One region of the Xanthomonas sp. NCPPB 901 genome, then DNA from elsewhere that is predicted to be linked to it. Evidence: riboswitches for the same ligand, from Rfam matches in the RefSeq annotation. Region 1 holds a riboswitch; the other holds the start of a gene.

Evidence for each region. A riboswitch is a leader RNA that binds a small molecule or an ion and turns the genes downstream of it on or off. The one in region 1 is predicted to bind glycine.
Region 2: it holds a riboswitch for glycine, as region 1 does, so the genes downstream of both, gcvP (aminomethyl-transferring glycine dehydrogenase) here and AC1PME_RS19255 (trimeric intracellular cation channel family protein) in region 1, are expected to answer to the same signal.

Annotation. Positions count from the first base shown of each region.
Region 1 is NZ_CM161511.1:4,530,222-4,535,483, reverse strand. It holds gene AC1PME_RS19265 (TonB-dependent receptor plug domain-containing protein) at 1-1,563, shown strand, start outside; gene AC1PME_RS19260 (3-deoxy-7-phosphoheptulonate synthase) at 1,901-2,974, shown strand; gene AC1PME_RS19255 (trimeric intracellular cation channel family protein) at 3,035-3,652, opposite strand; glycine riboswitch at 3,737-3,827, opposite strand; glycine riboswitch at 3,840-3,931, opposite strand; gene AC1PME_RS19250 (GIY-YIG nuclease family protein) at 4,497-4,847, shown strand.
Region 2 is NZ_CM161511.1:3,672,706-3,677,967, reverse strand. It holds gene gcvP (aminomethyl-transferring glycine dehydrogenase) at 39-2,900, opposite strand; glycine riboswitch at 3,003-3,107, opposite strand; gene AC1PME_RS15430 (multidrug effflux MFS transporter) at 3,397-4,647, shown strand; gene AC1PME_RS15425 (hypothetical protein) at 4,698-5,111, shown strand; gene AC1PME_RS15420 (GNAT family N-acetyltransferase) at 5,116-5,262, shown strand, end outside.

The DNA of each region.
Region 1 (5,262 bases):
GCCTACTTCCTGGGCCCGCAGCTGGGCAGCACCGCCGACGGCACGCCGATCTACGACCTGGACGAAGCCCGTTGGTACCAGCCGCTAACCGGCGCGCAGTACAACGACCTGGCGGTGAAGGCGCACAACCGCGCCGATTCCTGGGTCAACCAGGCCAGCGCCAACATCACCGGCGAGCTGCTGCAGGGCTGGGCCGGGCCGATCAAGTTCGCCGCGGTCGGCGAAGTCGCCAAGCAGGGCTACCGGCTGGCGCCGGACCCCTGCGCCAACACCTGCTATCCGCTGGACGTGGTCGACTACGGCGGCGGCGAGCGCCTGCGCTATTCCGGCGGGATCGAGTTCGACGTGCCGCTGCTGTCCTCGCTCAACGCCAGCCTGGCCGCGCGCCACGACCGCTACGGCGACTACCGCGCCTACGGCAGCGACCTGGGCGCGGCGATCGGCACGCAGCGCGACACCACCTGGAGCGCCGGCCTGGAGTGGCGGCCGCTGAGCACGCTGCTGTTGCGCGGCAGCGTCGCCACCAGTTTCCGCGCCCCGGACATGCACTACGTGCTCGGCGAACCCAGTTCCACCGAGCAGACCGTGATCGACCAGTACCGCTGCATCCAGAAGGGCTACTACCTCACCGGCGGCTGCAGCGCCGAGAACAGCGACGTGTTCTACCTGATGCAGGTCAATCGCCGCGGCACGCCTGACCTGGAATCGGAGCACGGCCGCTCGGTCACCGCCGGCTTCGTCTGGGACATCGCCGAGGGCCTGTCGCTGACCGCCGACTACTACCGGATCCGGCTGCAGGACATGATCAAGGACCTCAACCGCGACGAGGTGCTCAGCGCCGAAGCCGGCTGCCGCACCGGCCTGACCACCGCCGGCGGCGTATGGGTCAATCCCGGCGGTGCCGAGTACTGCGCGCGCATCCTTTCGCGCGTGTCGCGCGATGCCGCCGGCCGCGTCACCGGCATCGAGCAGGGGCCGATCAACATCGCGCAGATGCACGTGTCCGGCGTCGACGCCTCGTTGAAGTACCGCCTCAACACCGCGCGCTGGGGCAACTTCAGCATCGCGCTGGATTACAACAACCTGATCGGCTACCACGAGCAGACCTACCGCACCGACGACGACAAGAACCTGCGCGATCAGAAGATCCGCAGCAAGCTGCGCGGCAGCGTGCACTGGGAGAACGGCGGCCCGCTGGACCTGACCGTGTACGCCAAGCGCTTCGGCTCCACCCAGGCGGTGAACTGGGGCACCTGCACCCGTTTCGACGACGGCTACCAGCCCAGTCCCTCCGACGCCTGCCGCGTCACCGACAGCGGCAACCGCCACTTCGGCCAGAGCACCACCCGCTACTTCGGCCGCGTCGGCCCGGCGCTGTACTGGAACCTCACCGCCGGCTACCGCATCGCCCCGAAGATGAAGGTCAACCTGTACATCAACAACGTGCTCAACACCGTCGGCTACGACAACAAGGAGCGCTACTACGGCTACCAGTTCTACAACACCACCCTGTACGACGCGATCGGGCGCGAGGTGGCGGCGGAGTACGTGCTGGATTTCTGAGGGGCGGGGAATCGGGAGTCGGGACTGGGGAATCGAAAGCGGAGCGGTGGCGCTGCTTTTTCCGATTCCCCATTCCCGATTCCCCATTCCCGGCTCCACAAGTTGCCAATGCAACTGTGGCGCCGCCGCAAACCCTGTGTTATCACTACGTCCCATGAACGCTTCCTGCCGCAGCTTTTACTTTTGGTACTACGGTTTTCCGATGCCGCTGGCGGAGGAAGGATCGCGTTCACCCTGAAGGACACTTCAGCCGCAATCCCGAAAGCCGCCAGCGAACCTGGCGGCTTTTTTCATGCCGCCGGCCCTGGCCCCACCCAAGCCCCCACGAGAGACACCCATGGCCCCGCATACCGACGATCTGCGCATCCGCAAGATCGAACCGCTGACCCCGCCCTCCCAGTTGCTGGCGCTGCTGCCCTGCGACGAGGAGGCCTCGCAGACCGTCGCCGCCTCGCGCGCGGCGCTGCACGAGATCCTGCACGGCCGCGACGACCGCCTGGCGGTGGTGATCGGCCCTTGCTCGATCCACGACCCGGTCGCGGCGATGGAGTACGCGCAGCGCCTGCGCCCGCTGCGCGAGACCTACGGCGATGCGCTGGAGATCGTGATGCGGGTGTACTTCGAGAAGCCGCGCACCACGGTCGGCTGGAAGGGCCTGATCAACGACCCCAACCTCGACGGCAGCTTCGACATCAACAAGGGCCTGCGCCTGGCGCGCGGCCTGCTGCGCGACATCAACCGCCTGGGCCTGCCCGCGGGCGTGGAATTCCTCGACATCATCTCGCCGCAGTACATCGCCGACCTGGTGGCCTGGGGCGCGATCGGCGCACGCACCACCGAGAGCCAGGTGCACCGCGAGCTGGCATCGGGCCTGTCGTGCCCGGTGGGCTTCAAGAACGGCACCAGCGGCGACGTCAAGATCGCGGTCGACGCGGTCGGCGCGGCCTCGCATCCGCACCATTTCCTGGCGGTGACCAAGGACGGGCAGACCGCGGTCGCGGCCACCGCCGGCAATCCCGACTGCCACGTGATCCTGCGCGGCGGCACCCAGCCCAACTACGACGCCGACAGCGTGGCCGCGGCGGCGCAGGTGCTGCAGAAGGCCGGCCTGCCGGCGCGGCTGATGGTCGACGCCAGCCACGCCAACAGCGGCAAGAACCCGGACAACCAGCCCAAGGTGATCGAGGACATCGCCCGTCAGCTCGAGGCCGGGCAGACCCGCATCGTCGGCGCGATGGTCGAGAGCCACCTGCGCGGCGGCCGCCAGGACCTGGTCGCCGGCCAGCCGCTGGTCTACGGCCAGAGCATCACCGACGGCTGCATCGACTGGGACAGCTCGGTGCAGGTGCTGGAGCGGCTGGCGCAGGCGGTGCGGGTGCGGCGTGCGCGCTGCCTGAGCGACGCGGCGTGAGGTCGGCGCGCGCCCGGGCCGCGGGTCCGGGCGCGCACCCCGCACTGCCGCGGCGCGCGCTCAGTGCGCTTCGTCGCTGTACACGAACTTGGGCATTTCCCATTTGCAGTGGATCGCCAGCAGGCGCAACAGGAAACCGCCGCCCAGGCACCACAGCGTGGCGGCGTTGAGCGATACGCCCACGCGCAGCAGTCCCAGCCAGGCCGCGCCGGTGAACAGGGTGATCAGCGCATAGAGTTCCTTCTGGAAGATCAGCGGCACTTCGTTGCACAGCACATCGCGCAGCACGCCGCCGAAGGCGCCGGTCAACATGCCCGCGATCACCACGATCGGCGCGGAGTGCCCGGCATCGCGCGCCACCGCGCAGCCGATCAGGGTGAACGCGATCAGGCCCAGCCCGTCCAGCACCAGGAAGGTCCGGCGGAAGTGATGCATCCAGCGCGCGACCCAGGTCGCGATCAGCGCCGCGCAGATGGTGAAGCCCAGGTACTCCGGATGCTTCACCCAGCCCAGCGGGTAGTGTCCCAGGACGATATCGCGCAGCGATCCGCCACCGAGCGCGGTGACGCAGGCGATGATGGCCACGCCGAACAGGTCCATGCGCCGGCGCCCGGCGGACAAGGCGCCGGTCATGGCTTCGGCGGAAATGGCGACGAGGTAGATCAGAGAGAGCAGCATGGGGAGGCTCCGGACACGGCAGGCGGGGACGGAAACGCGCCGCGCACGCGGGCGCGAGCACGCGGGCGTGGGGATTTCCGTTGCCGCTCCCGCTGTCCTTTTGCCTGAGAGTTCGGTGGCCGGGCCACGTGCCCCTTCGGCGGGTCATTGAAGACCTCTCTCCAGATCGGCGTACCGGATACATGGTTGGCGGCGTGTCGTGCCACCGGCCTGAGCGATTATGGGAGCCTGCGCCTTCGGCGGGCGCCGGCATCGGCGCCTCTCTCCTGCATCCGGTGCCGATTCTAGCAGCCGGCGCCGCCGCTCCGCTGGAGACTCCCGTTGCGCGCGCTGCATCGGCGCGCCGGTCCGGGCGATGGCGCTGCGACTTGGCCAGCGTACCCGCGGCGGTTGCAACAACGCTGCAGGCGGCGAGGCACACGGCGGAGACTGCGCCGCGCCAGCCAGCGGCCGCCGGCCATGACGCCGCGCCTGGCGGCCGAACACGCAAAAAAAACCGGCCGCGCCGCCGAATACGAAGGGAGAGAGCTTCGGTGTCGACGGCTGCGAGCCGGCGATGTCGTTATCCGCCTGCACGGTGGCCCTGGTATGCCGGTGTGTGGCAACGGCTGGCAAGGTGTTCGCAGCGCGTTAAGGCCTGTTGTGGCCGGTTCAGCGCGGCGGCGCGGGAGCAGGTTTGCCACCGCCCCGGATGGATGACGGGCGCGGACGCAGCGGCGATCGCCTGCCGAGGTGCGCCAGGTGCAAGCGCCAATACGTTCCGGCCAGCCTGCGATGGTCGCCGCCACTGCAGCCGCACACTGCCGCTGCTGGCGAAGCCGGCCGCCGCGTCGATAATGGGGCCATGGCCACCGACTCGCCCTGGTTCCTGTACCTGCTCGAATGCCGCAACGGCAGCTACTACGCCGGCATCACCCCGGACCTGCAGGCGCGCTTCCAGGCGCACCTGCGCGGCACCGGCGCCAAGTACACCCGCGCCAACCCGCCGCTGCGGCTGCTGGCCAGCCGCGCCTATCCCGATCGTGCCGCCGCCTCGCGTGCCGAGTACGCGCTCAAGCAATTGCCGCGTGGCCGCAAACTGGCGTTCCTGGGCGCGCCGGAATCCGTCCCCGCGGCCGACAGCCTGCAAGCGACAAGCCATGTAGGAGCGGCTTCGGCCGCGAGAGGCGTTACCAGTAAAGCCCGTCGCGGCTGAAGCCGCTCCCACAACGGCCAACGGCACCGGACATGTGCGCAGATGCCGAACGGCAGGAAGCCTGCATTGTGGGAGGGACTTCAGTCCAGACGCGATGTCCTGCAGTTGCTTGGCGAGCCTCCAGCAGAACCAGCGCCAGCAGGGGTAGGAGCGCTTTCAAGCGCGACTCCGGGGGCAGACGCGTCGCGGCTGAAGCCGCTCCCACAACGGTGCCTGACATTCGCGCGGATGTCGGATGAAGCGGCTTCACTGTGGGAGGGACTTCAGTCCCGACGCGATGTCCTGCAGTTGCTCGGTGAGCCTCGAGCAGAACCGTCGCCAGCAGGGGTAGGCGCGCTTTCAAGCGCGACCCCGGGGCAGAGGCGTCGCGGCTGAAGCCGCTCCCACAATGGCGCCCGACATTCGCGCGGATGTC
Region 2 (5,262 bases), 860 kb from region 1:
CGAAGCGGGGTTTTCGAAAGGGCGAGCCGCGGTTCCGGTCAGGCTTCGGTCGCTTCCTTGTACGCGTCCACCGGGATGCACGCGCACATCACGTTCTTGTCGCCGTAGACGTTGTCCACGCGCGCCACCGGCGGCCAGTACTTCTGCTGCTTCAGGGTCGGCAGCGGGAACGCGGCCAGCTCGCGCGGATAGGCGTGGGTCCACTCGCTGGCGGTGACTTGCGCGGCGGTGTGCGGGGCGTGCTTGAGCGGGTTGTCCTCGCGGTCCAGGCGGCCGTCCTCGATCGCGGCGATCTCCTCGCGGATCTGGATCATCGCGTCGATGAAGCGGTCCAGCTCGTGCTGCGATTCGCTCTCGGTCGGCTCCACCATCAGCGTGCCGGCGACCGGGAAGCTCAGCGTCGGCGCGTGGAAGCCGAAGTCGATCAGGCGCTTGGCGATGTCCTCGGCGCCGATGCCGCTGCTCTTCTCCAGCGGGCGCACGTCGAGGATGCACTCGTGCGCGACCAGGCCGTTGCGGCCGGTGTACAGGGTCTTGTAGTACGGCGCCAGGCGCTTGGCGATGTAGTTGGCGTTGAGCAGCGCGACCTGGGTGGCCTTGCGCAGCCCGCGGTTGCCCATCATGGTGATGTACATCCAGCTGATCGGCAGGATCGAGGCGCTGCCGAAGCTGGCGGCGCTGACCATGCCGACCTCGCCGTCGCCGCCCAGGGTCTTGGGCAGGTACGGCGCCAGGTGCGCCTTCACCGCGCACGGGCCGACGCCGGGGCCGCCGCCGCCATGCGGGATGCAGAAGGTCTTGTGCAGGTTCAGGTGCGACACGTCCGAGCCCCACTTGCCGGGCTTGGCCAGGCCGACCAGGGCGTTCATGTTGGCGCCGTCGGTGTAGACCTGGCCGCCGTGCGCATGCACCGCCTCGCAGATCGCCACCACGTCTTCCTCGAACACGCCGTGGGTGGACGGGTAGGTGATCATCAGCGCGGCCAGGCGCTCGGAATACTTCTCGGCCTTGGCGCGGATGTCGGCGACGTCGACGTTGCCGTTGCTGTCGCACTTGGTCACCACCACGGTCATGCCGCACATCTGCGCCGAGGCCGGATTGGTGCCGTGCGCCGATTCGGGGATCAGGCAGATGTCGCGGTGGCCTTCGCCGCGGGCGCGGTGGTAGGCGCGGATCGCCAGCAGGCCGGCGTACTCGCCCTGCGCGCCGGAGTTGGGCTGCAGGCTGACCGCGTCGTAGCCGGTGCACTCCACCAGCATCGCTTCCAGTTCGTCGATCAGCTGCTTGTAGCCCACGCTCTGCTCGGCCGGGGCCAGCGGATGGATCGCGCCGAACTGCGGCCAGGTCACCGGGATCATCTCGGCGGTGGCGTTGAGCTTCATGGTGCAGCTGCCCAGCGGGATCATGGTGCGATCCATCGCCAGGTCCTTGTCGGCCAGCGCGCGCATGTAGCGCAGCAGCTCGTGCTCGCTGTGGTGGGTGTTGAACACCGGGTGCTGCAGGAACGCGCTGTGCCGCAGCAGCTGCGGCGGCAGCGCGTCGGCGGTGGCGGCGTCGAGCGCGTCGATGTCGGCCTGGGCGCCGAACAGCTGCGCCAGCGCGACCACGTCGGCGCGGGTGGCGGTTTCGTCCAGGCTGATGCCCAGCGCGGTGCTGTCGATCGCGCGCAGGTTGATGCCGGCCGCACGCGCCTTGGCGTGGATGGCCGCGGCGTCCACGCCGGTGACGTGCAGGGTGTCGAAGAAGCGTTCGCCGACGGCGACGCCGGCGCCGCGCAGCGCCGCGGCCAGGATCGCGGCCAGGCGGTGGGTGCGGCGGGCGATGCGGACCAGGCCCTCGGGGCCGTGGTACACCGCGTACATCGAGGCCATCACCGCCAGCAGCACCTGCGCGGTGCAGATGTTGGAGGTGGCCTTCTCGCGGCGGATGTGCTGCTCGCGGGTCTGCAGGGTGAGGCGGTAGGCGGGGTTGCCGGCAGCGTCGATCGACACGCCGATCAGGCGGCCCGGCATCGAGCGCTTGTAGGCGTCGCGGCAGGCCATGAACGCGGCGTGCGGGCCGCCGAAGCCGAACGGCACGCCGAAGCGCTGCGAGTTGCCGACCACGATGTCCGCGCCCCATTCGCCGGGCGCGGCGATCAGGGTCAGCGCGAGCAGGTCGGTGGCCACCGCGACCAGGCCGCCTTGCGCATGTACCGCGTCGGCCAGCGCCTTGTGATCGCCGATGTGGCCGAAGCTGTCCGGATACTGCAGCAGCACGCCGAAGCACTCGGCCTGCAGCGCTTCTTCCGGCGTGCCCACGCGCAGCACGATGCCCAGCGGCTCGGCGCGGGTGCGCAGCAGTTCCAGGGTCTGCGGGTGCACCGCGTCGTGCACGAAGAACGTGTCGGACTTGGACTTGGCCGAGCGCTTGGCCAGGGTCATCGCCTCGGCCGCGGCAGTGGCTTCGTCCAGCAGCGAGGCGTTGGCGATCTCCATGCCGGTGAGGTCGGCGCACATGGTCTGGAAGTTGATCAGCGCCTCCATGCGGCCCTGCGAGATCTCCGCCTGGTATGGCGTATAGGCGGTGTACCAGGCTGGGTTCTCGAGGATGTTGCGCAGGATCACCTTGGGCGTGTGGGTGCCGTAGTAACCCTGGCCGATGAAGCTGCGGAACACGGTGTTCCTGTCGGCGATGGCACGGATCTTGGCCAGCGCCTCCTCCTCGGTGATGGCGTCGGGCAGCGCCAGCGCGGCCGGCGACTTGATGTTGCCGGGCACGATGGCGTCGGTCATCGCCTCCAGCGAGTCGTGGCCGACGGTGCGCAGCATGTGCGCGATCTCGGCGTCGTTCGGGCCGATGTGGCGCTCGATGAAGGCCGAGTGGTGTTCGAGGTCGCGCAGCGAAGAGGTGTGAGACATGGCAGTCGTCCGGCTGAGGAAGGCACGAGGAGGCGGGGACATGCGCAATGCCGTCGTCGGACCGCGGCGGCGGGCACGATCGACGGGAAGCGCATGTCCTCCCAATGCCCCTCTGTCCTTTTGCCTGAGAGTTTGGAAGCGGCGGCTGACGCCGCGCTTCGTGCCCCTTCGGCGCCGGGTTTGACCGGTCTCTCCAGAGTCTTGGTGCGGGTGGTATCGGGCCTGAGCGATTACGGGCGTTTGCGCCTTCGGCAGCGGGTCGCCCCGCTTCTCCCACCTTGCTGCATGGCGATTATAGCGTGGCCGGGGGCGCGCACGGCGGAGCCCCGGCACCGACGCCAGGCTGAATGGGCAGCTGCGGCGGATGTGCCCAGGCGGCTGCAGCGCGTATCATGGCCGCACTCCCTTCCTTTCGCGCCTGTCCATGCCGGACGGCCTCGTCGCGTGTGCGTCCGTCCTGCGGCCGCCGCGGCCGGTTTTTCAGGACGATGTCCCCATGACGCTCCCATCCGTGTCCACACGCCGCATGGCCCTGCTGCTTGCCGGGCTGGCGATGTTCGGCCCGTTCTCCATCGACACCATCTTCCCGGCGTTCCCGCAGCTGGCGCAGCGCCTGCACGCCGATCCGGTGGCGATCCAGCAGACGGTGAGCGTGTACCTGCTGGCCTATGCGCTGATGGGCCTGGCGCATGGGCCGCTGTCCGACGCGCTGGGGCGGCGGCGGGTGATCGTCGCCGGGCTGATCGTGTTCATCCTGGCCTCGGCCGGCTGCGCGCTGTCGCGCGACCTGCCGACCCTGCTGGCGTTCCGCGCGCTGCAGGGCGTCTCGGCCGGCGTCGGCATGATCGTCGGCCGCGCGGTGATCCGCGACCTGTTCCACGGCGACGATGCGCAGCGGCTGATGAGCCAGGTCTCGATGCTGTTCGGCATCGCCCCGGCGATCGCGCCGATCATCGGCGGCTGGATCCTCGGCAGCGGCCGCGGCTGGCCGATGATCTTCTGGTTCCTGGTCGGCTTTTCCTCGCTGCTGCTGGTGGCGACCCTGCGCTGGATGCCGGAGACGCATCCGCCGCAGGCGCGCACGCCGCTGGCGCCGCGCAGGCTGCTGCGCGACTACGTCGGCATCGCGCTCAATCCGCGCTTCCAGCGCCTGGCCGCGGCCGGTGCGTTCAATTTCGGCGGGGTGTTCCTGTACATCGCCTCGGCGCCGGTGTTCATGATCGACCTGCTGGGCAAGACCGAGCGCGACTTCGCCTGGCTGTTCCTGCCCACCATCGGCGGCATGACCCTGGGCGCGTTCCTGTCCGGGCGCATGGCCGGGCGGCTCGGGCCGATGCGGCAGGTGCGCATCGGCTTCGTCTGCTGCGGCCTGTCGATGGTCGGCAACATCGCCTACACCGCGCTGGCCCCGGCCATCGCGTTGCCGTGGGCGGTGCTGCCGATCTTCTTCGCCGGCCTGGGCACGGCGCTGATCTTCCCGATCCTGGCGCTGGCGGTGCTGGACATGTATCCGCGCCAGCGCGGGCTGGCCTCGTCGCTGCAGGCCTTCACCCAGTTGATGGTCACCGTGCTGGTGGCCGGGGTGCTGTCGCCGCTGCTCAGCGGCCATGCCCTGCACCTGGCGCTGGGCTCGGGCGGGTTCTTCCTGCTCGGCTGGGGGTTCTGGCGCTGGGAACGGCGCAGCGGCAAGCGCTTGCCGCGGCCGGATGCGCAGGTGCCGCGGCTGGAACCGGCCGACCCGCTGTGAGCCGCGCCGCGGTTGGGCTATCGTCGTCGGGTCATCGTTGAGGAAACCGCATGTCCATCCAGTCCAAGCCGCGCCGCGACCTGCGCAAGAAGCTGGCCGAGCGCCTGCGTCACCGCGCCGAGGGCGTCGCACCGGCCGCGCCCATCGAACCGCATGCGGAACTGCGCGACCAGCAGCGCACGCTGCTGGCCGGCATCGTGCGCCGCGACGGCGAGTGGGTGCTGGGCATGGACGGACGTATCGCCGGGCAGAGCGAGAGCGCCGCGCAGGTGCTGTCGCTGATCATGCAGGCGGCAGAGCTGCACGAGCGCGCCGGTACGCCGGTGCGGCTGATGTACTCGGACGCGTTGAAGGATGCCGCGCAGGCCGACGCGCAGGCGCAGGGCCTGAGCTTCGAGGAGTTCAAGACACGCCACGCCCAGGCCATGCGCCGCGACGACGGCGGCGCGGCGGCCCCGGCCTGAGACCATGGGCCAGAGCGCCGGCCAGGCTGCGCAGGAGGCGGTGTCGCTGGCACGGGTGCGGCGCCGCGACGGCGTCGCGCTGATCCAGGCGCACCGCGCCAGCGTCGCCCTGCATCATCCCTGGAGCTATCCGTTCACCGACGTGCCCGGG